DNA from 2 places in the Clostridium sp. LS3 genome. Region 2 is predicted to be linked to the other one. Evidence: a T-box and tRNA genes for the amino acid it is inferred to sense, from the RefSeq annotation. Region 2 holds a T-box; the other holds one or more tRNA genes.
What was found. The T-box of region 2 lies ahead of asnS (asparagine--tRNA ligase). A T-box ahead of a tRNA ligase gene usually reads a tRNA of that ligase, here a tRNA-Asn.

Region 1: it encodes a tRNA-Asn, which carries the amino acid that the T-box ahead of asnS (asparagine--tRNA ligase) is inferred to sense. The anticodon was not compared.

Annotation. Positions count from the first base shown of each region.
Region 1 is NZ_CM143921.1:3,616,465-3,632,494, reverse strand. It holds rRNA gene ACZJV1_RS17090 (23S ribosomal RNA) at 1-1,437, shown strand, start outside; tRNA gene ACZJV1_RS17085 (tRNA-Asn) at 1,497-1,571, shown strand; gene ACZJV1_RS17080 (polysaccharide deacetylase family protein) at 1,766-2,755, shown strand; gene ACZJV1_RS17075 (response regulator transcription factor) at 2,846-3,520, shown strand; gene ACZJV1_RS17070 (sensor histidine kinase) at 3,523-4,911, shown strand; gene ACZJV1_RS17065 (hypothetical protein) at 4,913-6,385, shown strand; gene ACZJV1_RS17060 (TldD/PmbA family protein) at 6,387-7,766, shown strand; gene ACZJV1_RS17055 (TldD/PmbA family protein) at 7,778-9,121, shown strand; gene ACZJV1_RS17050 (LTA synthase family protein) at 9,237-11,096, opposite strand; gene ACZJV1_RS17045 (NAD(P)/FAD-dependent oxidoreductase) at 11,319-12,272, shown strand; gene ACZJV1_RS17040 (GDSL-type esterase/lipase family protein) at 12,293-12,880, opposite strand; gene ACZJV1_RS17035 (RusA family crossover junction endodeoxyribonuclease) at 12,895-13,533, opposite strand; gene tsaD (tRNA (adenosine(37)-N6)-threonylcarbamoyltransferase complex transferase subunit TsaD) at 13,760-14,770, shown strand; gene ACZJV1_RS17025 (alpha/beta fold hydrolase) at 14,792-15,820, shown strand; gene ACZJV1_RS17020 (S1C family serine protease) at 15,913-16,030, shown strand, end outside.
Region 2 is NZ_CM143921.1:162,399-178,428, reverse strand. It holds gene murC (UDP-N-acetylmuramate--L-alanine ligase) at 1-327, shown strand, start outside; gene ACZJV1_RS00815 (purine-nucleoside phosphorylase) at 606-1,424, shown strand; gene ACZJV1_RS00810 (NupC/NupG family nucleoside CNT transporter) at 1,481-2,701, shown strand; gene ACZJV1_RS00805 (M24 family metallopeptidase) at 2,785-3,861, opposite strand; gene ACZJV1_RS00800 (metallophosphoesterase family protein) at 4,006-4,704, shown strand; gene ACZJV1_RS00795 (cytochrome b5 domain-containing protein) at 4,748-5,176, opposite strand; T-box leader at 5,270-5,575, shown strand; gene asnS (asparagine--tRNA ligase) at 5,629-7,023, shown strand; gene ACZJV1_RS00785 (CDGSH iron-sulfur domain-containing protein) at 7,128-7,820, opposite strand; gene hypE (hydrogenase expression/formation protein HypE) at 8,181-9,185, opposite strand; gene hypD (hydrogenase formation protein HypD) at 9,207-10,235, opposite strand; gene ACZJV1_RS00770 (HypC/HybG/HupF family hydrogenase formation chaperone) at 10,232-10,465, opposite strand; gene hypF (carbamoyltransferase HypF) at 10,470-12,752, opposite strand; gene hypB (hydrogenase nickel incorporation protein HypB) at 12,761-13,426, opposite strand; gene ACZJV1_RS00755 (hydrogenase maturation nickel metallochaperone HypA/HybF) at 13,386-13,670, opposite strand; gene ACZJV1_RS00750 (hydrogenase maturation protease) at 13,663-14,142, opposite strand; gene ACZJV1_RS00745 (nickel-dependent hydrogenase large subunit) at 14,142-15,548, opposite strand; gene ACZJV1_RS00740 (hydrogenase small subunit) at 15,564-16,030, opposite strand, start outside.

The DNA.
Region 1 (16,030 bases), 520 kb from region 2:
AAGGATAGGATGTGCTAGCGATTGGAAATGCTAGTCTAAGCATTTAGGGAGTTAAGACAGGAAAATCCGTCTTAACAATTCTGAGGTGTGATGGGGAAGGCCAATTTGGCCGAAGTATCTGATTCCATGCTTCCAAGAAAAGCATCTAGAGAGAGAAGTAGTGCCCGTACCGCAAACCGACACAGGTAGATGAGGAGAGAATCCTAAGGCCATCGGAAGAATTGCAGTTAAGGAACTAGGCAAATTGACCCCGTAAGTTCGCGAGAAGGGGTGCCTGCGAGAGCAGGCCGCAGAGAATAGGCCCAAGCAACTGTTTAGCAAAAACACAGGTCTCTGCTAAAGCGTAAGCTGATGTATAGGGGCTGACGCCTGCCCGGTGCTGGAAGGTTAAGGGGAACACTTAGCGCAAGCGAAGGTGTGAACTTAAGCCCCAGTAAACGGCGGCCGTAACTATAACGGTCCTAAGGTAGCGAAATTCCTTGTCAGGTAAGTTCTGACCCGCACGAATGGCGTAATGACTTGGGCACTGTCTCAACTGCAAATCCGGCGAAGTTGTAGTGCGAGTGAAGATGCTCGCTACCCGCGATTGGACGGAAAGACCCCGTAGAGCTTTACTGTAGCTTAGCATTGAGTTTCGATATTGTCTGTACAGGATAGGTGGGAGACTGAGAAGCTAGGGCGTCAGCCTTAGTGGAGTCATCCTTGGGATACCACCCTGACAGTATTGGGATTCTAACCGGACGCCATGAATCTGGTGACGGGACATTGTTAGGTGGGCAGTTTGACTGGGGCGGTCGCCTCCAAAAAAGTAACGGAGGCGCCCAAAGGTTCCCTCAGAACGGTCGGAAATCGTTCGAAGAGTGCAAAGGCAGAAGGGAGCCTGACTGCGACACCCACAAGTGGAGCAGGGACGAAAGTCGGGCTTAGTGATCCGGTGGTACCTCGTGGGAGGGCCATCGCTCAACGGATAAAAGCTACCTCGGGGATAACAGGCTGATCTCCCCCAAGAGTCCACATCGACGGGGAGGTTTGGCACCTCGATGTCGGCTCGTCGCATCCTGGGGCTGTAGTAGGTCCCAAGGGTTGGGCTGTTCGCCCATTAAAGCGGCACGCGAGCTGGGTTCAGAACGTCGTGAGACAGTTCGGTCCCTATCCGTCGCGGGCGTAGGAAATTTGAGAGGAGCTGTCCTTAGTACGAGAGGACCGGGATGGACTGACCTATGGTGCACCAGTTGTTCTGCCAAGAGCATGGCTGGGTAGCTAAGTCGGGAAGGGATAAACGCTGAAAGCATCTAAGCGTGAAGCCCCCCTCAAGATGAGATTTCCCATAGCATAAGCTAGTAAGACCCCTTGAAGAACACAAGGTTGATAGGTCAGAGGTGTAAGTGTGGTAACATATTTAGCTGACTGATACTAATAGGTCGAGGGCTTGACCAATAATTAAAGATTTTGGCTCTAATTCATGTGCAATTTTCAGGGAACAAACTCTGAATTATTCCGTGGTAGCTCAATGGTGGAGCACTCGGCTGTTAACCGATAGGTTGGAGGTTCGAATCCTCTCCACGGAGCCATTTTAATTTTAAGAGTTTTATAAGAGTAGATTTAAATCTATTGTTATAAAACTCTTTTTTGATGTGGTTAATTGGAAAAAATGTAACTTTTTTGTAACTTTTAGTTAACGAATTGTAATGACTTGTAGAAAAAAATTATATATAATTAAATTATGGGACAAGCAATATCTAAAAAAAGAGAAAGAGTGGGTTTTATGGCTAATAGAAGTAGAGTAATGAGAAAGAAAAGATTTATTATATTTACAGTTGTCTTAATAGCATCTATATTTGCATTATCATTGATTTTTTATGAACTAAAGGAAAATATTTTTTATATAAAGGCAGAGACTTTAGGCAGCAATGTTGAAAATTCTAACGATAAGAAAAATGAAGAAAATGATATAGATTCTGAAAATACTAAACATTCTGACGAACAAACAGATAATATAGTTAATGCTGAGGAAGTTGAAAGTGAAGATTTAAATACTTTAGATAATTCAGGTTATCTGCCACTAGATAAGGATCCAAATGCAGATGATGCTTCAGTAGTTCTCCCTAAAACTATGTATGAATGGAATTTTTATAGAGAAGATGGAAGAAAAATTGCGTATCTTACTTTTGATGATGGACCTTCTAAACATGCAACTGAAAAAATTTTGGATATATTAGCAGCAAATAATGTAAAGGCTACATTTTTTACATTAGGCAGTTCAATTGAGCATAATAATCAAGCAGCAGATATATTAAAAAGGATTGCTAGGGAAGGGCATTCTATAGGAAGTCATGGATATTCACATGATTATTCTATACTTTATCCTAACAGAACAGTAAATGTAGATGCTTTTATAAATGACTTTGAAAAAAATGATAGAATATTGAAGGAAATATTGGGAAAAGATTTTAATACAAGATTAATAAGAATGCCTGGTGGACATGCTAGCTGGAACGGAACAGCAGCATTGGATGAAGTATTGACTAAAAAAGGAATTTATCAAACGGATTGGAATTCATTAAATGGAGATGCAGAAAGTAAGGATTTTCCAACGGAGCATCTATTGAACAAATTAAAGGAAACTGTTGGGGATAAAGATGTAGCAATTGTATTAATGCACGATACTGATGCTAAAAAAGGAACAGTTCATTATTTACAAAGTGCTATAGATTATTTAAAATCAGAAGGATTTGAGTTTAGAACCTTGAAATAAAAAAGGGACGGATATCCGTCTCTTATTTGCATATATAAGAGTATAAATCATTAAAAAAGTTAATAATATTATATATTTAGGGGGAATAAGATGAGTAAAATATTACTAGTAGAAGATGAAGAAAGTATAAGAGGATTTTTAAAAATAAATTTACAAAGAAACAATTTAGATGTAATTGAAGCTAAAAGTGGTGAAGAGGGTCTGAAACTTGCAGCTATAGAAAAGCCTGCAATTGCAGTTTTAGATGTTATGTTACCAGGAATAGATGGCTTTAAAGTATGCAATAAATTAAGAAATGATTTTCCTGACATTGGAATAATAATGCTAACAGCAAAAGGTCAAGATATGGATAAGATTATGGGATTAGAATACGGGGCAGATGATTATATTGTAAAACCCTTTAATCCATTAGAGGTTGTTTTAAGAATAAAAGCATTGATGAGAAGGCTTGGAAATGAGAAAAAGGAAAAGTTGCAATTAGGAGCATTTTTAATAGATATGTATTCTCAGAAGGTTTTAAAGGACAATATAGAAGTAGATGTAACTCCAAAAGAATATTTGTTAATGAAGATATTTTTAGAGAATCCTAATAAAGCTTTCACTAGAGATGAGCTATTAGATTTAGTTTGGGGAAAAAACTATTTTGGAGATGCAAAAATAATAGATGTTAATATTAGAAGGTTAAGGGCAAAAATAGAAGAAAATCCTTCAGAACCTAGATATATAGAAACTATATGGGGCATAGGATATAGGTGGAAGTCATAAGAATGAAGAGTATAAAGAATGAGTTACTAAAAGGAATATTTATAATTATTTTTTCAACTGTTATGTTTTTAAATATTTTACTAATGATATTTATTCGAAAATATTATTATGATAATACTGAAGATCTATTAAAAAATAGAATACAAGTATCTATAAACTTTTATACTAAGTATTTTTCTTCAAAGTCATTAGCTGAAACTATTTATGATAATGTTGATACTTTTTGGAATGATAATAATGCCCAAGTTGAAATTTTTGATTCAGAAGGTAATTTATTAATGGATTCTATTGGAATTAATGATAGTAAGTTAATCAATACACCTGATATAACTAAAGCTATTAAAGGTGAAGCAGCTAGGTGGATAGGAAAAGTTGATTATTATGATAGTAAAGTTATGGCAGTATCATATCCATTAATTATAGATGGAGAAATAATAGGTGTAATTAGATTTATAACTTCATTAGAAGCTATAGATATGGTAATAACTAATATAATCCTTATATTTTTTGCTATATCAATCGTTGTTTTAATATTGGGAATAGTATTAAGTATATTACTATCAAATAGTATAATCAATCCAATTAAATATTTAAATAAAGTTGCAGAAAAAATGGGGAGTGGAAATTTAGGAATTAGAAGTAATCTTAATAGTGAAAATGAAATTGGACAATTATCAAATACTTTAAACTTCATGGCAAATGAGATAGAAAAAAGAGAACAATTAAAAAATGAATTTATATCTTCAGTGTCCCATGAATTAAGAACACCGTTAACAGCTATAAAAGGTTGGACCATAACCCTAAATAATGATGAAACTGATAAAGAAACGTTAAAGTTAGGTTTTGAAATAATAGAAAAAGAAACGGATAGGTTATCCTCAATGGTAGAAGATTTATTAGATTTTTCTAGATTAATAAATGAAAAAATAACGTTAGACTTAAAAAGTATAAATATAATTGAGTTCATGAATCATATAGAATCTTTTATAAAACCTAGAGCAAAAAGAGAAGGTATAAATTTAAAATTTGTAACAGAAGCTGAAGGTTGTATGTGTGTAGATAGTAATAGATTGAAACAAGTATTCATTAATTTGTTAGATAACTCATTTAAATTTACTGAAGAAGAAGGTAGTATAATTTTTACAACGATAAAAATTAATGATAAAATAAAATTTATAATAGAAGACAATGGTTGTGGAATATCTGATGAAGACTTACCTAGAGTAAAAGAAAAATTTTTTAAAGGAAAGAATTCTAAATCTCAAAGTGGCATAGGATTATCAATTTGTGATGAGATAATAAAATTGCATAAAGGTATATTTAATATATATAGTAAATTAGGAATAGGTACAAAGATTGAAATTATTATTCCAATAAGTAAGGAGCAATAGTATGAAAAAATTTTTATTTATATTTGTTATACTAATACTTACTATGAGTATAGGTTGTAGCAAAGTAAGTGGAAAAGATACACAGGCAATAAAAGCTCCTGATAATAATAATCTTAAAATAAAAGGAGTATGGAGTATAGAAGATATTAGTATACTAGATAATGAAATTGAAAATAAAGAAGAGATAATGAATTTAAAATCTTCTTTAATAAGTATAACAAACAATAAATTTTCTATACTTAATAAAGTGTATTCAAATCCAAAATACAAATTAAAAGTTGTTGATGAGACGTATGTTTTGTCATATGAATTAAATTTAAAATTAGGAGATGTATTAGAGGAAGAATCAAAACTAGATTTAATATCAATAATAGATTCTAATACAATTGTAGGAGACTTTATTTCAGTAGATGATGAAAATGGATATATATTTTATGATGGAATACTATTTAAATTAGTCAAAAAGGAGAGTAACCCAAAAGATATAGATTATGAAAATAATATGGTTGAGGCAGAGGTAATAAAAGAAGATTACAATAGCGATATAGGGGTTATGATAGCTTTAAAGACCCCTAGAAAAAAATTAGATAATGGTACCTTTACAGAAGAAAAATATAAAACATTGTGGATATCATTTAAGAATGATAAGCTACAACCTGTTTTAGAAAAGGAAAATATAATATTCCCAAGAATGAATGGAATATGGAGTATTAAAAGTAATTTAATTGAAAATAATGCTGAGCATATAGAATATTTTACTGCTGCACCTTTAGAAGGGAAGCAAGAAATAAAACTAGAAGCAAGTGAGCCTAAGGATGTATATAAAAATATAAACTTCATCTCAAATGATTATATTTCTATTGAAAAATATGAAGGAGATAATTTTCAAAACATATTTCCTATATATCAGACTATTCCTATAGATAATATAAATTCAAAGAAGGGACTTAATATTGAAGAAATATACTCAATTGAGGCTAAAGAAAAATATAAAAAAGATTTTAATTCAACTCTCGATACTTTGTCAGAAGAGAAGAGAAACAGTTTAAATAAAGATATAAATTACAGTAATTTTACTATAAAAAGAGTTGAAGGGAAATGGAGCTTAGTTGGAAATATTCCATCAATTAATACAGATTATAATGGAATAAGTTATAGAATATCTTTAAATCCAAGTAAGAAAATATTAAATTATGATACGCTATTAATTTCATGGAAGGATTTAAAATGGAAATTTCCTTTCATAAAGGATGCTTATACATCTCCAACTGGAAGGTTAGCTGTAATATTATCCAATAATAAATTATTGGTATATGAAATGGAAGATCGAGATGTAAAGGGTAGTCCATTAATAAGTATAGAATTAAATGAAGATGAAGAAGTAATAATGGCTGAGTGGGCTAGTGGTAGTTATGTAGATTCATGGGCAAAGGCATTTAAAGATGGAAAAGAGATAGGCATGGAGGAGGAGTAATATGTTATCAAAAAATATATTGTCTAGTGTTTTAGCTAGATGTTTAATAACAGGTGGAGATTTTGCAGAAATTTTTGAAGAAGATACAATAGATACTTCTATAAGTATTTTAAATGGAAAGGTAGAAAATTCTATATCGGGAAGAACTCATGGAATAGGTATAAGAATTTTTAAAGGTTTTAAAAGTGTTTATGCATACACTAATAATATTAGTTTAGATGCTTTATTAGATACAGCACAAAAAGCAGCATTAGCTCTTGGAGAGTTAAAAGAGGATATAAGTGTAGTGCTTAATGAAAAAACTATATATAATAATAATCCAATTATATATATTCCTTCTTCAATAAGTGCGCAAAAAAAGATAGAAGTTATGAAAATTGGATACAAAGCAGCAAAGGAATATCATGATGAAATAAAGCAAGTATCAGTGGGGTATTTAGATAAAGAACAAAATGTATTAATAGCTAATACAGAAGGTTTATATACAGAGGATAGAAGAGTTAGAACAAGACTTTCAATAAGCTCAGTAGCATCATTAAATGGAGAAAATCAAACTGGTTTTGAAGGACCAGGTGCACATAAAGGATTTGAGTTATTTAATGATATAGATCCAGAGTATTATGGTAAAGAAGCATCTAGAGTTGCTTATACAATGTTACATGCTAAGAATTGCCCAGCAGGTAAAATGCCTGTAGCAATAGATAATGGATTTGGTGGTGTAATATTCCACGAGGCTTGTGGACATTCTTTAGAGGCAACAGCTGTTGCAAAAGGAAACTCAGTATTTACAGATATGCTTGGTAAACAAATAGCATCAACAAAGGTGACTGCAATTGATGATGGAACTATACCTAATGCATGGGGGTCATTAAATATAGACGATGAAGGAAATAAAACTAGAAAAAATGTGTTAATAGAAAATGGTATATTAAAAGGATATTTAATTGATAAATTAAATGGAAGAAGAATGGGGATGGAGGCAACAGGAAGTTCAAGAAGACAAAATTATAAGTTTGCTCCTACTTCAAGAATGACAAACACATATATAGCAGCAGGAACTGATAACGAAGCTGAAATAATTAAATCAATATCAGATGGTTTATATGCAAAGAAAATGGGTGGAGGTTCAGTAAACCCAGTGACAGGAGAGTTTAACTTTGCAGTATCTGAAGGATATATTGTAAAAAATGGTGAAATACAAGAGCCAGTTAGAGGTGCAAGTTTAATTGGTAAAGGTAGCGAAGTATTAATGAATATAGATATGGTAGGCAAGAATTTAGAACAAGGTCAAGGTATGTGCGGATCAATTTCAGGAAGTATCCCAACTAATGTAGGTCAACCTATGATTAGAGTAAAAGAAATTACAGTAGGTGGAAGATAGGGGGAGTAGATGTGGAATTAAAAGTATTTATAAATAAATTATTTGAAGAAGCTAAAAACTCTGGCTTCAATGAATACGAAGTTTATTATGTAGATAGAGAAAGCTTAAGTATAAATGTATATAATGAAGAAGTGGAAAAATACAATTTAACTACCTCATATGGATTATCTTTTAGAGGAAAAATAAATGAAAAAATAGGATATTCATATACAGAAATACTAGATGAAGACGCAATAAAAATGCTTGTTAAAAATGCTAAAGAAAGCGCATTAGCTATTGAAAATGAAGATATACAATTTATTTATGAAGGAGATAAAGAGTATAAAGAGGTCAACACCTATTATAAGGCTTTAGAAAACCTTCCAGCAGATAAATTAATAGATTTAGCACTAAGTATGGAAAGAGAAGCAAAAAAATTAGACGATAGAGTAGTTAGCTTTGGAGGATGTGGAATAGGATATAACAAAGCAAAGTATGGAATAATTAATTCTAAAGGGTTAAATTTAGAGAATAAGTCTAATTTATTAAGCGCTTATGTAGTTCCGATAATAAAAGATGGAGAGAATATGCATGATGGAATAGGGTATATTACAGCTAAATCTTTAGATGAAGTAAACTCAAAAAAATTAGCTGATGATGGAGTTAATGAAGCATTATCAAAAGTTGGAGGTAAATCAGTCCCTTCAGGAAAATATAAAGTAATTATAAATAATGAAGCAATGGTTTCATTATTATCTACATTTGCAGGGGTGTTCAGTGGAGATGCAGCTCAAAAAGGTTTAAGCTTATTAAAAGGGAAAGAAGGAGAGATAATAGCAAGTAAAAAAGTAACTTTATTAGATGATCCTCACTTAGAAGATGGATTAGCATCAGTTCCATTTGATGATGAAGGGGTTTCAACAAAGAAAAAGGATATAATACATGAAGGAAAGCTTATTACTCTTTTGCATAATTTAAAGACAGCTAACAAAGGTAATACAAAGTCTACAGGTAATGGATTTAAAAATTCATATGGATCTCCAGTAGGAGTATCTCCAACTAATTTATACTTAAAGAATGGAGAAAAATCCTTTGATGAATTATTAAAAGAAGTAGGAGAAGGTTTAATAATAACGGACTTTGCAGGATTGCACTCAGGAGCAAATTCAATAACAGGAGATTTCTCACTAGCTGCAAAGGGGTTTTATATAAAGGATGGTAAAAAAGATTGTCCAGTAGAACAAATTACAGTAGCAGGAAACTTCTTTAATCTTTTAAAGGACATAGAAGAAGTAGGAAATGACCTAAAGTTCCCTATGAGTAGTATAGGAAGCCCATCTGTTAAAATTAGTGAATTATCAGTAGCGGGAAAGTAATAAGAAAATAAGAAGTAATAACTAGAAGTAGAAGTTTTAGAAAATATATAAGAGCTTTTTAATATATAACAAAAGCGAAGGTATTATCCTTCGCTTTTGTTATATATAATTTTAATTATTTATTTTCTAAATAGTTGCTTCTTATCATTTTATCTGATAATTCAACTATATTTGTATACATTTCTTTTTCTTCATCAGTTAAATCTTCACCTATAACACTTTGGTTAGTAAGCACTGCAAAGGACTTATTAGTATTTAATAGATTTCTACCCAAAGCAGTATTTATATATTTATCATTTGGTACGCCCATTAGGTATAGTAAAGTAGGCATAATATCAACTTGTCCACCTATAGTTTCAAAAGTCTTTGGTTCTTTAATATCCTTTGACCAAATTATAAAAGGTATAGTAGGATTTCCATTATCTGAATACCAATCTTCTTTATTAGTAAGCTTATCTATTGAATTGTTATAGTATTTATGAACACCAGTATGATCGCCTTCAATAACAACAACTGTATTATCTAGTAAACCTTCTTTATCTAGAAGCTCTAAGAATTTACCAATTTGAGTATCTGTGTACTTAACACTTTCAAAATATCCACCAAGTTCGTTTTGATCAAGCTCTGGATCTAAGTTTAGAACTCTTTTTTCTTTAGGTAAGTCAAAAGGTCCATGGCTAGTTAATGTAACTGTAAATGCATAAAATGGATCCTTTAGATTTTTTAGCATTGGAGTAACTTGTCTAAAGTAGCTTTCATCAGATAAACCAAGACCGATTTCTTCGTCTATATTAAATGAATAGTAATCAACAAAATGTTTAAATCCAATACCTGTTAATCCATTTACATAGTTCCAGAAAGAGCCCTTATCAGGATGGATTGCTATAGTTTCATAACCATCTTCCTCTAATAAAAGAGGTAATGAGTTGTACTTAGTTGAAGGATATCTAAAGAAAGTACTTCCTCTTCTTAATGGGAACATAGAAGTATTAATCATTAAATCTGAATCGGAGCTTGTACCTTCATTAACTTGCTCATATACATTAGGGAAGTACAATCCTGTTTTAATTAGTTCATCCATAACAGGAGTTATTTTTTGACCATTTGTTTCTTTTCCTATTATAAAGCTTTCTAAGGATTCAACTTGTATAACTAAAAGATTTTTGTCTTTAAATATCCCCTTATATTGATTATCAGGTAAATTTTCTTTTTGATTAAAGAATTCATCTATCTGAGCTTTTTCATTTTTAGTTAGTTCATACGGCTTAGAATCCTTATAAACATTAACTACATCAAATATGTGGTAACCTATAGATGAAAAGTATCTTGCAGTATTAGTCGGATCATAATTTGAAAATATATATCCATTTTTAACATCTTCATTTTTAAGTACATATAGATTAAAAGGAACGTATCCTATATATAAAATACTTGATAGTAGTATAACTATAAAAGTAATAGGGGCTCTCCTTTTAACTTTTGTATAAGATTTTCTAGTAAAGAACACAAATATTCCAAGCACTATAAAATCAATAACTAATAAGAAATCCTTATTGCTAAACATTGAAGATATGGTACCACCCATATTATCTAAATTTGCTGTTTGAGTTAGTAATAAGGCTGAAGGCATTGTTAAGAAGCCTCTAAAATACCCTAAATCTAATAGTATTAGCAAAGTTATTATTAAATCTATAATAAATAGATATATAACTCGTCCTTTACCTTTAAATAGTAGTGAGAAACTAAGAAAAATTAAAGCAAAGGAATAATAATAATTAATAAATGGCTTTGCTGAATTATATCCAAGAGTAATATCTAAAGTATAAGGATCTTGATTGACTACAAATCCCTGGAACAAGATACCCTTAAAAATAATAGCTGTAAGGGGAATTAAAAATAGTATGGCTCTTATAATGGTATCAAAGCTAAGAGTACTATAAAAATAGTTTTTTATTTTAACAAAAAAATTGTTCAATTTATCACCTCGTTTATATATAATGCTATGCTATTTATGTTTACAATACTTAAATTATATTATAGTAATTTTCATAAAGCAAATTACATTAATATTAATTTTTTAACCAATATAAAAACTAATTTCAATAACAGAGATAATTTTACAAAATATATTATAACTTAAGAACATTATGTTATAATAATTATATGTTTTTATTTAACATTGATATGGAGGTTATATATGCTTCAATATGATTTAACTATAATTGGAGGGGGAGCATCAGGACTTTCAGCTGGAGTTTCTGCTCTAAGAAATGGAATTAAGAAAGTTTTAATTTTAGAAAGAGAAAATGATTTAGGTGGAAATTTAAACTTATTTATACATATGGGCTTTGGAAGGTATTACTTAGAAAAAGATGTTACAGGACCGGAGTTAAGTAGCAAGCTTATTAAAGAATATAAGGCTTTAGGTGGTGTATATAAGGTAAATACAGAAGTACTAGAAGTAACAAAAAACAAGGTTGTTTCCTATGTTAATCCGCAAGATGGAATACAGGAGATAAAAGCAAGCTCTATAATACTTGCTTCTGGGCGAAGAGAAAGATTTACTGGAAATATAAATATACCAGTTCATAAATATACAGGTATATTTACATTAGCTTCAGCACATAGGCTTATAAATTTACAAGGATTTTTACCAGGAAAAGAAATTGTTATAATAGGAAATAACAACTGGTCATTAATTATAGCAAGAAGGCTATTAATAGAGGGAGCTAGAGTAAATGCTATTGTAGATGATTCTAGGAATGGATTTTTAGATGAAAATGGGATTAAATTTATAGAAGGTTTTAATATAGATATAATAAAAAACTGTAATGTTCTTGAACTTTATGGCAATGAAAGAATAGAAAGTATAGACATAGAAAATTTAGAAGACGGAAGTATAAAAAATATAGGTTGTGATTCCTTAATATTAACAGTTGGATATTATCCCGAAATATCTTTTATGAGAAAAACAAATATATTATTAGAGGAAAATAATATACCATTAGTTAAAAATTATGAAACCTCTATAAACGGAATTTTTGCATGTGGTACACTTTTAACTGGAGATAAAGGTATATTAAATAGTGGAGAAAATGGTTATGAAGTTGGAAAAATAGTATCAGAGTATATAAAAAAATATATGTATTAAAGGATAAGGGGAATGAATTTTTAATATACATTCCCCTTAATATTTAATGAATTTATAAATTCATTAAATATTAATAATTGCCCTTTAGCATTTAAATGGATTCCATCAATAAATATATCATTATGAGAATGGTTTAATGTAACAGTATAAAAATCAACATATTTAATATTATATTTATCGCAAAGTTCAATTATACAACATCTTAGTAAAGGAAGTTGTTTTTCGCAATAATCATACGTAGGAGAAGGCATAAATAAATTGTAGGCATCTTCTTTTAATATAGTAGGGGGAATTCCTATTATTATTTCTTTAGTTAAAGTTAATGCCTCCTTTATTATTAATTCTATATTTTCTAATACTGCATTTATTGGTCTATTGGAAAGAAAATCATTAGTTCCTCCCATAATGAAAATCTTTTGTGGTGAAAGGTAGAGGACATCTTCTGTAAATCTATTTAACATATCTGTAGTTGTATTTCCGTTTACACCTTTATTTATTATAGTCAGTGGTTCAATATTAATTAATTTTTCAACCCAATTAACATTCTTATTTACTCCATATCCATAAGTTAAACTATCTCCAATAAAGATAAAAGAATTTTTATTCAATTAAAAGTTCCTTTCTAAAACAATTTATTAAAACAAGTACGGCAAATTAATGTTTTACCACTATTAGCTTTAATAATATTGCTATCATTAATTTTTTTGCTACAAAATTCGCATATTAATATTTTAGTAGTATCGTCAGATTTAATACTAGAAGATTTAGAGTTAATATTTTTTGATGTCTTAGATGCACCTTTTTTTATTGAAGAATAAATCTTTTTAAGACTAGTTTTTTTTCTGGGTAAAATCGAATAAGAAATTTCAAATTCACTTTCTCCAAAAAACTCTAATTCGAAACGTGGATTTTCCTTGTCATAAAATTCCTCTGTAATAATTCTTCTTATTTGCGCATCATTAACTATGAGACCGCTTTTTTCAATCCCGTCAAAAATACTTTTAGTTATATTGGCAGTATCAGGATGCCTTTTTTCACTCTTATAATAAACTTTAAGAACAGCTATAAGTGACTCTTCTAGAACTATATCTGGATTTTGTATTCTGGAATAGTATGCAATTTCTTCTTCATAAAGTGCATACCTATCATGAGCTTTTCCAGTATTATAAGGAAGTATTGCTCTACCATCCTTATTATGTAATTTAAAATTAGATTTAGATATGGGTGAACCTGGTACAATTACTTTTGCATAAGAACTCATTATGAAAACTCCTTTAAAATAATATTAATATATCCTTAAAAATCCATTAATTCTAATAAAAAATAATGAATAATTTGTTTATTCAGTATATAATAAACAATGGTAATAATACGAAATAAGCTTTATTTTAATATACAATAATGAACTTATTTTAACAAGAAAACAAATATAAATATAAATTTGTAATATTTTAATATAAATATAATTAGATTAAGAGGTATTAGTTATGGAAAGTAAATTAATATTATCAATAGAATCAAGCTGCGATGAAACATCAGCAGCTGTAGTTAAAGATGGAAGAGAGGTACTATCTAACATAATAGCTTCTCAAATAGAAACCCATAAAAAATATGGAGGGGTAGTGCCAGAAGTTGCATCTAGAATGCATATAGAAGTAGTAAATGGTGTTGTAATGGAAGCATTACAAGAAGCAGGAGTAAGTTTAAATGATATAGATGCTATTGGAGTTACTTATGGGCCAGGATTAGTAGGAGCCTTATTAGTTGGACTACAATATGCTAAGGGGCTTGCATATGCAGCTAAAAAGCCTTTAGTTGGAGTAAATCATATAGAAGGTCATATTTGTGCTAACTATATAGAACATAAGGATTTAAAGCCTCCTTTCGTATCCTTAGTAGTATCAGGAGGACATACCTTTATAGTTCATGTTAAGAATTATGGTGAATATGACGTTATAGGGCAAACAAGGGATGATGCAGCTGGAGAAGCTTATGATAAGGTTGCAAGAGCTCTAGGATTAGGATATCCGGGAGGCCCTAAAATAGATAAATTAGCTAAAGAAGGAAATGAAAATGCAATAGAATTTCCGAAAGCTAATTTTCATGATGAAACACTAGATTTTTCATTTAGTGGAGTAAAATCAGCTGTATTAAATTATTTAAATAAATGTAAAATGCAAAATATAGAAATAAATAAAGCTGATGTTGCGGCATCATTCCAAAAGGCTGTTGTTGATGTGTTAAAACAAAATGTATTAAAAACTTGTAAGAAAAAGAAGGTTAATAAAATTGCAATAGCTGGTGGTGTAGCATCAAATTCAGCACTTAGAGCATCTCTTATTAAGGCAGCAGAAGAAGAAGGGATAGACGTATTATTTCCTTCACCAATATTATGTACAGACAATGCAGCTATGATAGGTAGTGCAGCTTATTTTAATTTTATTAGGGGAGAAGATAGTTCTTTAGATATAAATGCAAAGCCAAATTTAAAGCTATAATCTATAAGGGGGAGTGGTATCGTGAAACTTTTACCACATTCAAATGGTGTTTATAAGGTAAATATGAAAAATAAATTAAAGCCAAAGGATATAATAAGAAATGTAGTAGTAGGCATAGGAATATTAATTACTATAGGATTCCTGTATCAAAGAATAAGTAACTTCGTAGCAAAAGAAAAACTTAAGCAAAGAGTAGATTATGCTAGAGTAGACGATAAAAGATTAGATTATAGAATGAGTGGTGAGGGAAAATATACTGTTATATTTGATGGAAATATAGGAGCTAACTTAAATCAATGGAATAGTATAACAGATACGTTAACTACAGATTATAGTGATATAACTACATTTGTTTATAATAGAAGAGGATATGGATATAGTGATGGTGGTAGCATAAGAACTCCAAAAGAACAAGCAGAGGATTTAAGAATATTACTTAGAAAGTCAGCTGCTCCAGCTCCCTATATATTAGTTGGAGAAGAATATGGAAGCTTAGTGTTAACTGAGTTTGCAAAGGCTTATCCAGATTTAGTAGCAGGGGTTGTTTTAGTAAATCCGTTAGTTGAGGATAGTATTAATACTGATGAATTTAGAAAGAGTCTTATTGTAGAGAATATAAGAAGAGATATAGAAAAGGTTGGTTCAAGCATAGGATTTACTACATTAATATACAAATTGAATTTGGCTTGTGATACAGAAGAATTTGAAAGTAAACTAGATGAAATAAATTTAGAAGAATTTAAAGTACATAGAACAAAAAGAGATTATACAAGTGCAGTTTGCAATGAGTTAGAGAATATAACTAGTGGGAAAAATAATAGTCAAGAAGATAGCGTATTTAGTGGAAAGCCATATTATTTAATAGCTAAAGAAGGTCAGGAACAGTTAAAATCACTAGGAGATGAATCTTTAACAAAGGTATATAATACTACATCTAAAAGCAATATATTATCTATGTACGAGCCTGACGCAGTTATAACAGGAATAAGGCAAGTTGTTAAGCAAGCAAATGAAATTGAAAGAGCAGAGAAAAAAATAAATAAGAATTAATTACTATAGAGTATATGTCATATAATTGTCACAAAAAAGGGGTATATTAATAACTGTAAAAGTGATTTATAAATGCTTAGGAGGAGTTTGTGATGAGTGATAATAACATATATGATGTAGACAATTATGAAGAGGTTAGTAATGAAAGGTCTTCTTTAGAGAATACTACAAAGGAAGATTATATTGAGGAAGATACATTACTAGAAAAAA
Region 2 (16,030 bases):
ATAATTCCACACAAAAATATTTATGCAGTATTTCAACCTCACACTTATACAAGAACAAAAACGTTATTTAATGATTTTACTGAATGCTTTTCTAACTCAGATGAACTGCTACTTATGGATATATATGCAGCAAGAGAAAAAGATACTGGAATTGTAAGCTCTAATGATCTTGGAGATGCAATAAGGGCTAAAGGTATAAAGTGTATTAATATTCACAGTCACGAAGAAGCTGCTAATTATTTAAAAAGTAAAATCACTAAAGATGACATTGTTTTAACTATTGGTGCTGGAGATGTAGTTAAAGTTGCCGACTTAATTTTAAAATAATAGATATCAAATTTTTACTTATATTATTACTTTATTAGTAAATACTATATGGATATAGAACTTATATGCTAATATTATTTGGTATTGTTCTATTTCCTTATAGTATTTATTTTGTTTTCTTTTGACTAATATCCTAATAATATTGATATTGTTTGCTTTTTATATTTATTTTTATCTAGGTTTATTTTATAATTTACAAGAACTATAAGTATTTTTATATAATATTCTTATATATCTAAAATTATATAAAATACAAATTTTAGAGTAGAGGTGATTTCATGGAATTATCAAACAAAATTCAAAGTGCTGCAGATTTTATATTACAAAAATCTAAATACAAACCTGAAATCGGTTTAATTTTAGGATCTGGATTAGGATCATTAGCTGACTCTATAGAAAATCCTGAATTTTACCCTTATGAAGACCTTCCACACTTTCCAATATCAACTGTTGAAGGTCATGCTGGAAGATTAGTTATAGGCATGTTAAATGGAAAATGTGTTGTTGCAATGCAAGGTAGATTCCATTACTATGAGGGATACTGCTATAACGAAGTAACTTTTCCAGTTAGAGTAATGAAATTAATTGGAGTTAATAAATTAATCGTTACTAACGCTGCTGGAGCTGCTAACACAAGCTTTAAACCTGGAGATTTAATGCTTATAACTGATCACATAAACTTCTCTGGAGATAACCCTCTAATAGGTAGAAACCTTAAAGAGTTTGGACCTAGATTTCCAGATATGTCTACTGCATACGATCCAGAGCTTAGAAGTAAGGCTTTAGAAGTTGCAAAAGATCTAAACATTGATATTAAGCAAGGAGTATATATGATGTTTAGTGGTCCTACTTACGAAACTCCTGCTGAAGTTAGAATGGCAAGAATACTTGGTGGTGACGCAGTAGGTATGTCTACAGCTCCAGAAGTAATAATTGCAAATCATTCAGGAATGAAGGTATTAGGAATATCATGTTTAACTAATATGGCTGCTGGAATTTTAGAGCAACCTTTAAACCACGAAGAAGTAGTAGAAACTTCTAATATGGTAAAAGAGAAATTCACTTCATTTATGAATAAAATAATTGAAGTTATTTAATTATTTTACTATTTTACTAAAGAAAATTTTATAACCAAACGAAGGAGAAATTAAACTTGGAAAGATTTGTTGGAATACTAGGAATTATTGTTATATTAGGAATAGCTTTTTTACTTTCAGAAAACAAAAAGAAAATCAATTGGCGTTTAGTTGTATCTGGTTTAGGATTACAAATAATATTTGCTATATTAATATTAAAAGTTCCAGTTGGTAGAAGAGTATTTGAAAGTGCTAGTAGTGCAATAACAAAACTACTAGACTTTACTAAAGAGGGTACAAACTTCTTATTTGGACCACTTGCCGATGTAAGTGGAATAGGATTTGTGTGGGTAGTTCAAATTTTACCTACAATAATATTCTTTTCAGCATTAATGGGAGTGTTATACTACCTTGGAATAATGCAATTTATAGTTAAATTTATAGCTAAGTTTATAGCTAAGTTACTTGGAACTAGTGGTTCTGAAACATTAAGTGCAGTTGGAAACATATTTTTAGGTCAAACTGAAGCTCCACTTCTTGTTAAGCCTTTTGTAAAGGATATGACTAGGTCTGAACTTTTAGCTATAATGATAGGTGGAATGGCAACTGTTGCTGGTGGTGTAATGGCTGGCTACGTAGCAATGGGAGTTAATGCTGGTCACCTTTTAGCTGCAAGCATAATGGCTGCTCCTGCTGGATTAGTTTTAGCAAAAATTATAATTCCAGAAACAGAAGAAAGTAAAACTAAAAATTCTTCTGATATAGTAGTTGAAAATACTTCATCTAACTTAGTTGAAGCTGCTGCAAATGGAGCAAGTGATGGCTTAGGATTAGCATTAAATGTTGGTGCTATGTTACTAGCATTTATAGCCTTATTAGCTTTAGTTAATTTCTTAATAGGTGCTATAGGGGGGGTATTTGGATTTCCTGAGTTAAGTTTTCAATGGATTTTAGGAAAATTATTCTCTCCATTAGCATTTGTTATGGGAGTACCTTTATCAGATATTTCAGCTGCTGGTAGTTTACTTGGTCAAAAAATAATATTAAATGAATTTGTTGCATACTCTGAGCTTGGAAAATTAATAGCAGCTAATGTACTACAGCCAAAGACTGTGATGATGTTAACATATGCTTTATGTGGATTTGCTAACTTTAGCTCTATTGCAATTCAAATAGCAGGTATAGGTGGTCTGGCACCTGAAAAGAAATCTACTATTGCTAAACTAGGCTTTAAAGCTCTTATAGGTGGTGTATTAGCAACCTGCTTAACAGCAACAATAGCTGGTGTACTATTTTAGTATTTAGCTAAAAATTTTATTATAATTTTATTTAAATATAATAAGGCTGAGTTTTAGATAATATCTAAAACTCAGCCTTATTTTTAAATTATAGTTATCTCCTTACTTACAGAGTTTAATACTTCGCACCCATCCTTAGTTACTAATATTAAATCTTCTATTCTTACACCAAAGTCATCTTTTAGGTATATTCCAGGTTCTATAGAAAATATCATACCTGCTTTTATTTCCTCATTATTTACAGAACTAACGTCTCCAAAATCATGGTCTTCTATTCCTATACTATGACCTGTTCTATGAGTAAAATATTCACCATATCCAGCTGCTTCTATATAAGATCTAGCTGCTTTATCTATATCAGAGAATTTCATTCCTTCTTTTACTTTTCTTATAGCACTTTGATTTGCTTCCTTAACTGTATTATAAATCTTTGCATGCCTTTCATTAGGTGCTTCACCAAAAAATACTGTTCTTGTCATATCTGAACAATATGAATTGTACACACCACCAATATCTAGAACTATACTATGCCCTTTCTTTATAGTATCATTACTAGAATGATGATGCGGGTCGGCTCCATTAGGACTAACAGCAATTATGGGTGAAAATGAAAACTCATTTACTCCATAACTTTCATATAATTCAGTTAAAAGGTTAGCATAATATTTTTCTGTTTTTCCTTCTTTTAAGTTATCCCAAAGTTCAAGCATAACCTTATCATTAATTTCAGAAGACTTTTTCATTAAAGCTATTTCCTCTTGGTCTTTTATCATTCTTAATCTATCTATTATAGGTGATGAATTAACAAAAGCTTTTGCCCCATTATTATTCATAAGTTTTATTAAGAAATGTGCTGGCCAATTTTTATCCACACCTAAGGTCTTTTCTTTATCCACAACTGTGCATAATATGTTTATTGGATCCTCTATATCTGAATACCAAATTAAATCTACACCCAAATCTTCATATATAGGAAATAATTTATTAACTATAAATTTATGATTACCATTTGTGTTTAAATATAAAGCAATCATTCTCTCACCTGGTGAAACCCACTTTCCTGTTAAGTAAAAAATTGCTGGTGGAGATGATACTATTATTTGATTTAATCCTTGTTCCTCCATAGCTTTTAATACATTTTGTACTCTATTTAGCTTCATATCTGTACCTCCTTTTTTTAACCTATAAATATAATATACCTTATGGATGAAATAATATCTATTTATTATAATCATATTAAAATTATTTATCCTAAATATTTTAAGTGATATAATATAGAATATATTATTTAGGAGGATATACTTATGAAAATAGCTGCAATTTCGGATATACATGGAAATATTTACTCACTACTTAAGGTACTAGAGGATATAGATGAACAAAGAGTTGACTTAATAGTTTGCCTTGGTGATTTAGTTGGCTATGGTCCTCATCCAAATGAGGTTATTGCTTTAATAAAAAGAAGAGAAATCCCTTGTCTAAAGGGAAACTATGATGCATCAGTAGTAGATGAAGGCTTTACTTTTATAAGAGATAATTCAGTTAATTCATTTGCACTTCCTTGGGCATGTGAAGAAGTTAGAGCCTCAAATAAATATTATTTATCACAACTGCCAACATTTTTAGACTATGATATAAATGGAGTAAAAATTAAATTTACCCATGGTAGTCCTAATATAATAAATGAATATCTTTTCCAAGATGGGCAAAATACAGAAGATATAATGAAAAATCTTAAAGAAGATGTGTTAGTTTGTGCTCATACACATATTCCTTCTTACAAAAAGTTCGACCAAAAAACCTTTATTAACGTTGGAAGTGTTGGTAAGCCTAAAATAGGAAGACCTAACGCTACATATTGCTTAATTAATATTGATGAAAATAAAAATATAGATGTTAAATTTAGAGAATTAGAATATGAATTTAAAAGAATCGTTAAAGATGCACAAATGCTTAAATTTCCTGCTCAATTAGTTTCATCATATGAAAGTGGAAATGAATAATAAAGATTGCTACACTTTTTTAGCGTAGCAATTTTTATTATTTCTAAGTACATTTTTTTGTGTACTTTACTAGTCCTACTATTCTCAATTTTGATAAAATTTTTTTATCATTATTATGACAATTTTTAAAAGTATTACTATGGTCACGTCCTGCTTTAATACCAAAATGCTTTCCGTCTTTCCATTGAGGTATATCACAAGCATCATATATAGTTCCATTTATAGCTATATACGTTGGCATACCATTTTGTCCATTATATTTAGCTAATTCTTCTATAGTTAATTCAAGTAATCCATTGCCTCTTTTCTTATTGTGAAATGTAACTTCATTCAAATAAGAATTTATTTGATTACAAACCTTGTCCATAACTTGTAATATATTTTCCTTGTATTCTTCAGGATATGTTACTAGCATGCTTTTTAGTTTATTTAATTCAATAAATTTTTCTTCTAAGAAACCTCTATTGCTCATATAATCCTCCATAAAATGCTTTCTCAAATTATCTTATGATTTAAAGTTGCAAATGTTAGTGAATTGGTGTAAAATCGTAATAAACATTATAATTTTATTACTGTGATGAGAAGAGTAGCTATACGGAAGTAGTCTTAGCGAGTAAGGAATGGTGTAAGCCTTATACGAAGCCTCTAGTGAAGAACATCTCTGAGTTTCTAACCGAACAAGTGAAAAATGATCACCTTTTCCTTATATTAAAGGTGTAAGTTCGACTAACAAAATTAAAATTTTTAGTCTCACTTAAGTAGACTTAGACGGAGTCAAACCGTTATAATTTGAATGGCATTATCTGTGTCAATTGAGTGGCTATTTATAGCAATTTGGGTGGTACCGCGAAATTATCCTTTCGTCCCTTTTTAGGGATGAGAGGTTTTTTTATTTTATAAAAATTTATTTTAGGAGGAACAATAATGGATAAAGCTAGTTTAGTAAAATCACTTTACAGAAATCAAGATGAATATTTATCTAAGGAAATAAAAATTTCTGGTTGGATAAAAACTTTAAGAGCATCAAATGCTTTTGGATTTATTGAAGTAAATGATGGTACATTCTTTAAGAATGTTCAAGTTGTTTTTGATAATAAACTTGCTAATTTTAAGGAAGTATCAAAACTACCTATTAGTTCATCAATAACTGTTATAGGTACTTTAGTTGCTACTCCAGAAGCTAAACAACCTTTTGAAATTCAAGCTAATGAAATAGTTATAGAAGGTATGTCTCAATCAGATTACCCTCTTCAAAAGAAAAGACATAGTTTTGAATACCTTAGAACAATAGCTCATTTGAGACCTAGAAGTAATGCATTTTCAGCTGTATTTAGAGTACGTTCAGTATCTGCTTATGCTATACACAAATTCTTCCAAGAAAGAGGTTTTGTTTATACTCATACACCTTTAATTACTGGAAGCGATGCTGAAGGTGCTGGTGAAATGTTTAGAGTTACAACTCTAGATTTACACAACGTTCCAAAAACTGAAGAAGGCGCTATAGATTTTAAACAAGACTTCTTTGGTAAAGAAAGTAATCTTACAGTATCAGGCCAATTAAATGGTGAATGCTATGCATTAGCATTTAGAAACATTTATACTTTTGGACCTACTTTTAGAGCTGAAAACTCAAATACAGCAAGACATGCTGCAGAGTTCTGGATGATAGAACCTGAAATAGCATTTGCTGATTTACAAGATGATATGGAATTAGCTGAAGATATGCTTAAGTATGTTTTAGAATATGTTTTAGCTGAATGTCCAGAAGAAATGGCATTCTTTAATCAATTTGTTGATAAAGGAATACTAGATAGATTAAATCATGTAATTTCATCTGACTTTGGTAAAGTAACTTATACAGATGCAGTTGAAATACTAAAGAAAGCTGATAAGAAGTTTGAATACCCTGTTGAATGGGGAATTGACTTACAAACAGAACACGAAAGATATCTTACTGAAGAACATTTTAAAAGACCTGTATTTGTGACTGATTATCCAAAGGATATAAAAGCATTCTATATGAGGCTGAATGATGATGGAAACACAGTTGCTGCAACAGACCTTTTAGTTCCAGGTATAGGAGAACTTATAGGTGGTAGCCAAAGAGAAGAGAGGTTAGACATCTTAACTAAGAGAATGGCTGAACTTGGACTTAAAGAAGAAGATTACTGGTGGTATTTAGAGCTTAGAAAATACGGAGAAACTAAGCACGCTGGATTTGGATTAGGTTTTGAAAGACTAATAATGTACATTACAGGAATGTCAAACATCAGAGACGTAATACCATTCCCAAGAACTACAGGACAATCTGATTTCTAATAAAACAAAACCTAGTAAACAGCTTGCTTACTAGGTTTGTTTAATTAAGTTAATCAATTTAGAAACATTTTTATTACATAAAGTTTATTGTGTTATTTTTACACTTAAAGTTTTAAATGTGATCCATCACAAAATGGTGGATTTTTAGTGTGATTACAAGCGCATAAATGCGCCTTCTCACTTTTTTTAGCAATAAAAGTTAAAGGTGTGAATGATGTACCTACATGTGCACCATTACAAAATGGTATACTTGAACTTTTTCCACATGTGCACCAAAAGTATGTTTGATCTTCTTTTAACTCCACTAAAATAGGATGCTTTTTCGCTATTAAAGACTTGTCCATAACGATTTCTTGTGAATGTTCTTTAATAATTTCATCATATTCAGCTTTTATTTTATTAGCAAGCTTTTGATCCTGCTTAGCTACATTAACTAGATACATTAATATATTTCCGGGATAAATAACATCATCTTTAAAATATGTACTTTCTAATGATTTTCTACTTAATGATATTATACAATTTTCATCATGATCTTGCTTGCATTCTTTACACAACCTGCATACACTTGCTATGCTTTTAGCAGTCAGATTTTCGTTATATACTTTTATGTCATTTTTAGGTATTAATTTAATCCCATCACTAATTATCTTCAATCCATTTTTCTTGGTAGCTTCTACAGCATTTTTAGCAAATCCTATATTGCACTTGAATGGTATACATTGGTTTGTGTTGTAAAATTTACATTCTAAACAAATTTTATTTAAATTTTCTTCTATTCTTTCATAATAATTCATTAAAAAAACTCCTTTTATATCATAATTAATGGTTAAAAGTAAATTGGTATTTTACAATTTTAAAATACTACATAATGTTATTTGTCATGAAATTGAAGTCATGAGTTTTTAAGAAGAGTTTTATATTATTTGATATTTTTAACATTATATTGAAAAATATCTGTGGTTGTCAAGGATTCATAAAGTTTTATACTATTTTGCATAACTTTAACACAAACTTAGAATTTTATGTTGAAATATCCTTTAAACAACAATTTGATCTAGAAATATTAACTATTACATTGGCATCTCTTTTAATGGTAGGTACTACATTATCAGTATTATAATTAACCTACTAGTTTATTTATAGCAAGCTAGGGGTTAGCATATTCTAGGTATAATATCTTCCTCCAACATACCTAATATTCTTGTACCATTAATTTTAGTTTTTAAATACACCTTTCCTCGGTCATCCTTTACTACTTCTCCTATTAAAGCTGCATTTTTTCCTAAAGGATTATTTTTCATGACTTTAATAACCCCCTCTGAATCTTCCTTTGAAACGATCAATACGATTTTGCCCTCATTTGCTATATATAATGGATCGACTCCTAATATTTCACAAATAGCGCTAACATCCTCTCTTACTGGGATAGAGTTTTGATTTAATAATATACTTATGCTCTTTTCTTCTATTACTTCATTTAAAGTTGTAGCAAGTCCACCTCTTGTAATATCCCTAATAAATTTAACTTTTTTACTAGCCTTTAAAATATCTCTAACTAGTAAATGTAGTGCATTGCAATCACTTTGTATTTCAGACTCTAGATTTAGCTCCTCCCTCGCACATAGTATAGTTATTCCATGATCTCCTAATGTACCACTTGCAATAACCTTATCTCCTTCTTCAATCCTTTGACTAGATAGATTTAAATTATTTTCAAATACGCCTATGCCTGTAGTATTAATATAAACCTTATCTCCCTTACCTCTTTCCACTACCTTGGTATCCCCTGCAACTATTTTAACACAACATTGCTTTGCAGTTTTAGCCATGGATTTAACAATTCTCTCTAAATCACTAATTCTTAACCCTTCTTCAATTATAAATCCAACTGTAATATAAAGAGGTTTTGCCCCACTGACAGCTAAATCATTTACTGTCCCACATATGGATAATTTACCTATATCTCCTCCTGGAAAAAATATTGGATTTATTACATATGAATCAGTTGTTATAGCAATTTTCTCACCTAAATTTTTAATTATACTAGAATCTCCTTGCTCTAGAAGTATTTCATTATTAAAATGTTTATAAAAAATTTTATTAATAAGTTCATTAGTTTTCCTTCCACCACTTCCATGAGATAAAGTAATAATATCCATATTCAACAACCTCTTTTATTATTAGTTTAAATACATATAATGTATTCTACAAGTTCCCTCTCTAGACACCATACAAACTCCTACAGGATTAGAAGGAGTACATTTATTACAAAAAAATTTACAATCCTCTGGAGCTTTCTTTCCCTGTATTATGTATTCACAAATACATCCTTTTAAAGCCTTACTCTCTTTAACTTTTATATTAAACTTAACTTCTGCATCATAGTCACTATATTCACTATTAATCTGTAATCCACTATTTTCAATGAATCCAAGACCTCTCCAGTTGCCATTATAATTATCAAAAACCTTATTCATCAACTCTTTAGCTTTTTTATTTCCTTCATATCTAACAAATCTGCCGTAAATATTCCTTAAATTAATCTGATTTTCCCTTATCATATCTACTAATAAATAAATGGCTGCCATAACATCCTGGTCATCAAAACCAGCTATAACTGATGGTATTTTTAGTTCTTCGCTAATAAAACTAAAGTCTCTTTCACCAATAATAGTACCTACATTCCCTGGACAAATGATACCATCTACCTTGACATCCTTATCACTAATTAAATATTCAATAGCTTGAGGCATAGTTTTTAAAGCACTAAACACACTAAAGTTTCTTAAATTTCTCATATAAGCCTTTTCTATAGCAAGAGCAATAGTTGGTGCTGTGGTTTCAAATCCTATTGCTAAAAATACAACTTCATTATCAGGGTTTTTTCTAGCAACATTTACTGCTTCTAATGGCGAATATATTACTCTTATATCCATACCTAAAGCTTTCTGAAGATTTAGAGAACCATTAGTTCCTGGAGTATTGATCATATCCCCAAATGTTGTTATTATTATATCTTTTCTTTCACTTAACTTTATAGCTGCATCTATATAGCCTTGACTTGTTACACATACAGGACATCCTGGACCACTAATTAATTTTATATTATTAGGTAAAATGTTCTTTATTCCACTTCTTAAAATTGACATAGTGTGAGTTCCGCAAATCTCCATTATTCTTATTTCCCTATCTATTTCTAAACCTTTCATATTTCACCTTCATATTCAGAACTAAATAATTTATCAAATAATTCTTGTGTAATTTTTCCTTGTTCTCTATCTAATTTTTCTATTGCACAACCTGAATGAACAAGAAGGTAGTCTCCTATATCCACATCATCTAAAAGAGCTATATTCACCTTCATCCTAACACCATTATAATGTACCATTGCTTCCTCATTATATATTTCAATAACCTCAAGTGGAACTGCAATACACATGTTTTTAATTCATCTCCCTTTCATTTGCTATTACTAGCTGACCTAATGAAATACCTTGATCGTTACAAGGTATTTGTTTATTTATATAAACACTAAAGGACCTTTTTCTTAAAGCATTATATATTCCATTAAGAAGAATTTTATTTTGAAATACTCCTCCACTAAGTGCAACTTTTTTAATTCCATAATCCTTTGATAACTTTTCACAAACATCTAATGTAAAATTAATTATAGTATTATGAAAGCGCATAGAAATAACTTCCTTTGAAGTTTGTTTTTTTAAATCTGCAATTATTCCAGTAATTATATTATCTGTGTTTATAATATAGTTTTCATTTATAAAATCTATACTAAACTTATAGCTACCTACATTATTACCTGAAGCTATATTTTCTAAATAAATAGCAGCTTCCCCCTCAAAGGTCACTCTTTTGTTAAAACCTAGAATATAAGCAACTGCATCAAACAATCGTCCCATACTTGATGTTTTTGGAGAATTTATATCTTTTTTAATCATATCAATACATATTTCAATTTCTTTTTCTTCTATAGATGACGTTTTATTATAATTTAAATTACATATCTCTTTTAAATTTTCCTTTACCTTATCCCCATAAGTCTTGTAAAGATAAGAAATAGCCATTCTAATAGGATTTCTAGCTGCTATATCTCCTCCAGGCATAGCTACTAAATTTAAATGTCCACCTCTTTTAAAATCCTTACAATTAGCTAATAAAAATTCCCCTCCCCATATAGTTCCATCATTCCCATAACCTGCTCCATCGTAAGCAACACCAATAACTTTATTTTTTATTTTATTCTCAAATAAAACACTAACAATGTGAGCATGATGATGGTAAACACCTATCTTCTTCCCCTTAAATTTTTTTAGATATTCAGATGAAAAAATATTGGGATGAAAATCATAAGCTACTAACCTTGGATTTATATTATAAATATTTTTTAGTGTATCTATAGCCTCGTCATATCTATTTAAGGTTTCTAAATTTTCTAAATCACCTATGTATTGGCTTAAAATTATATTTTCATCCTTACAAAAACAAAATGTATTTTTTAAATGCGAACCAAGACTTAGGCTTTCTTTAAAATTTTCTCCCTTTAAATATAACGGTGAATAACCTCTTCCTAGTCTAACAACCCTTTCCCCTTCTAAAATAAATCTAGTTACAGAGTCATCTACTGAAGTGTAAATATCTCTATTGTTAATAAGATGATAATCTACTATGCTACTTAACTCTACTATAGCTTTTTTGTTATCATAAATTATTGGCATCCCATTAATATTTGCACTTGTCATAATAAGTGTATCTAAATCTTCATCAAAGAGAAGATAGTGCAATGGAGTGTAGGGAAGCATAATACCTAAGGTCTTGTTACCTAGAGCTATATTGTAAGGTAATATTTCTTCCTTTTTATTAAGAATCAATATAGGTTTTTTATTACTCAACAATATTTTTTCTTCATCTATAGATAAAAAACAATATTTTTTTACAGTTCCAATATCTTTCATCATTAAAGCAAATGGCTTCGTTAATCTATTCTTTTTCTTTCTAAGGTTATTTATTGTATATTCATTTTTACCATCACAAACTAAATGAAATCCTCCTATACCTTTAATGGATAATATTTTCCCTTCCTTTATTAGCTTAATAGTTTCTTTAATTGGATTTTCTGTATCTACTTTGTTTCCTTTTTTATCAACTAGCTCTAATTCTGGTCCACATTTATAACAACAATTAGGCTGTGCATGAAATCTTCTGCTAAATACATTATTATATTCTTCATTACAAGATTTACACATTTTGAAATCATTCATAGTTGTTGATGATCTATCATAAGGAAGTGACTTTATTATTGAATACCTTGGTCCACAGTTTGTACAGTTAGTAAAAGGATATAAATATCTGTTACTTTTTTTATCTATAATATCTTTATAGCAATCTTTACAAATCCCTAAATCATGTGTAATAAATGTCATTCCCTTGCTTTCATTAATACTTCCTTCTATATTAAAAGCTTTATAGTTCACTAATTCTCTATCTTCTATTATAAATTTCTCAATATTTAAAAGCTCTAAGGATGGATTTTTTAAATCATTTATAAAGTTATATATAGATTTTTTATTTCCTTCAACATCTATAATTACACCTGTGCTACTATTTTTTATAAATCCATTTACATGATTTTTTAATGCTATTTTATATACGAAAGGTCTAAACCCTATACCTTGTACTAATCCCTTTACCAATATATATTTTCTAATCATAGTATTCTCTAAGAAAGCTCCCTTCTGACATTAATCTTATCTATTAAGTAATGACATAATTCTTCTATTCCCTTCCCATTGCGAGCTGATATAACGAACACCTTAATATCCTTATTTAAAGAGTAAATATCTTCATAAAACTCATCTATATTAAAGTCTATAAAATTTATAATATCTATTTTATTTAAAACAACTGCTTCTGATTGTTGGAATATAAAAGGGTATTTAAGTGGCTTATCATTTCCTTCTGTAATACTTAAAACTGTTATTCTACAGTCTTCTCCTAAATCATAGGAAGCAGGACATACTAAATTTCCTATGTTTTCTATAAAAATTAAATCTAAATCTTCTAAATCCATATTTTCAATAGAATTTTCTATCATAGCAGCATCTAAGTGACATGCACCACAGGTATTTATTTGAACAACAGGTATACCTTGCCCTTCTATTCTTTCTCCATCTTTTGTAGTATATAAATCTCCTTCTATTACCCCAATAGAAATTGTATCTTTCATATTTTTTATTATCTTTTCAAGAATTGAAGTTTTTCCTGCCCCCGGAGATCCAAATATATTTATAGTGAATATATCTTTTTCTTTTAGAAGCTTTCTATTTTTTTCTGCAAATTCAGTATTAGATTGTAGTATCCTTCTTTGTATTGATATACTCTTCATCCTCTTCCCCCTCTATCCTTTCAACAAGTAGTTCAAATCCCCCTACTACCTCTATAATTATTGCTGCACCTTCACACTTTGTTCCTTTACTTAGTGCTCTAAAAGCAAATTTAAGAGATTCCTCATCTATTCCATTAAAACTACCAACTTTAATAATTATTAGGCTTACATTTTTAAGCTTGTATCTCTTGATATTTTCATCTACTATGCTATATATCTCAAATGCTATTGATGATTCATGCACTAGTTTCACCCTTTTCCATATACTCTAAGCTATTATCTTTAATAATTTTATAGACTTCACTACATATTTCTTTAAATTTTGTCTTTAACTCATTAGTAATCTCTAAACTAAAACCTACTTCTACTACCTCAATTCCTAAAATGAAACCTTCGATTTCAGTATTGGAATAATTAATTAGTGAAAGTAGGCTCATACCATGTATTGATAGTAAATTACTTGAATATTTTTCAGCTTCATTTAATGAAATTTTAGTTATTTGTCCACATTCTAATCCTAATAGTGTGCTATCTAAAATAAATAGAAGGTCACCATTTTGTATATTATCTAAAGCATAATTAAAATCAGTTTCTGCTTTTATACACTCTATACTTAAATTTAATTTCTTTAATTCTTCTTCTATTGAATCAATTATCTTAAGTGATATACTATCATCACCCATTAATAGGTTCCCTATTCCAATAACCTTAATCATTAAACAACCCTCATACTAAAATCCCTAAATTTATCACTTATAATATGAGTTGCACAGGAAACACAAGGGTCAAAAGATCTTATTATTCTCCCAACTTCAGAAGGATTTTTTATATCCTCTATATAAGTTCCTATTAATGCCTTCTCTACAACTCCTTTATTTCCTACAGAGTCTTCAGGTGATATATTCCAAGATGATGGTGTTATTATGTTATAACTTTCAATTTTCTTTTCTTTAATTGTCACCCAATGTCCCAAAGCTCCTCTCGTGGTATCACTCACTCCAACTCCATTTGCATATTCTGGTATTTCCCATTGTTTTTGTACAGATGGTTCAAGCTTAACTTTATTTAAAAGATCTTCGATTATATCACATATTCTTTTAGCTTCAATAACTCTGGCCATAGTTCTATCTAAAGTAGATATTCCTTTAGTATATTCCCCATTTAGCCATAGTCTAGCAAGTGGTCCTACTTCCATAGGAAGACCCTTATATCTTGCTGCCTTAACCCAGCTATAAGCATTCTTTTTATTTGTGTCTGGTTTCCAATTTCTATCTTCCTGTGTTAAAACATTCTTAGAATCTGAGTAGTAAGAGTAGACAATATCTTCACTTATATTATTTATATCAAATTTCTCTCTCAAATTATTTATAATAACTCCGCTTTTTACATAGCCGTTAGGCTCATTAAAATCACTATCAAATGCTCCATAACTTAAAAAGTTACCATATCCCCCTCCATTTTTAAAATCCTCAGGATAGTATTTAGAAATTATATTTATATCCTCAATCATTACATTATTAACAAAATTTCTAATTGAATATAATATAGATTTAAGTTCAACCACTTTTGCTACATCGATATTAACTGTTGCACCTCCAACAAAAATTCCATGATTATGTGGAGCCTTTCCTCCTAATATGGCTAACATCTTATGGGCATCTCTACTATATTTAAAAGCTTCAATATAATGATTATTCAATCTATCATTAATATCTTTTGGTAATTTATATTTTCTTCCTTCAGTATTATTTCCAGGTTTAATATCTATTTGTACATAATCAGGTATTGCAAATTGATAAAAATGTCTTATATGATTTTGTAAAAACTCACATGCATGCATTATTTGTCTCAATATACTTCCATTCTCATTTGGGGTAATGTTTAAAGCATTTTCTAAAGAAACTGTTGATACAAACCCATGTGCTGTTGAACATATACCACATATTCTCTCAGTGAAATAAATGGCGTCAAATGGTGATCTCCCCTTTAGCATTTCTTCAAATCCTCTAAAAAGAAATCCAGTATTTCTAGCATTTGTTACTATATTTTTTTCTATAGTAACCTCTATTTGCAAAAAACCACTTATTCTTGTAATTGGATTTATTATAATCTTTTCACTCATATATTTTCTCCACAATTAAAAATTTATAAAGGGCTCAATTTTGTCAGGGAACCCCTCATTTGCGCAACCAATACAAGGTGTATTATCCTCTATAGGCCAATTTACCCTATCATTCCATTTTCTAAGTGGACAATTTGTCTTTGTAATTGGACCTCTGCACCCTAATTGAAACATACACTCCTTATCCCCCAGCTTTGTAGCAAAATTTCCTTTATCAAAAAATGATCTTCTAGAACAATAAGTGTGTATAGTTTCTTCGTATAAAAATAAAGGGCGACCCTCTGAATCCAATTCTGGCAATCCATATGAAATTAGATGAGCTATAGTACTTATTACCCACTGAGGATTAGCAGGGCAACCAGGAATTCTTATAACTTCCCTAGTTAAAAAATTTGAGACGCTTTTGCTTAAAGACGGGTTAGAATTTGCTGAAGATATACCACCATATGATGCACATGTACCAACAGCTAAAACGTGCTTTG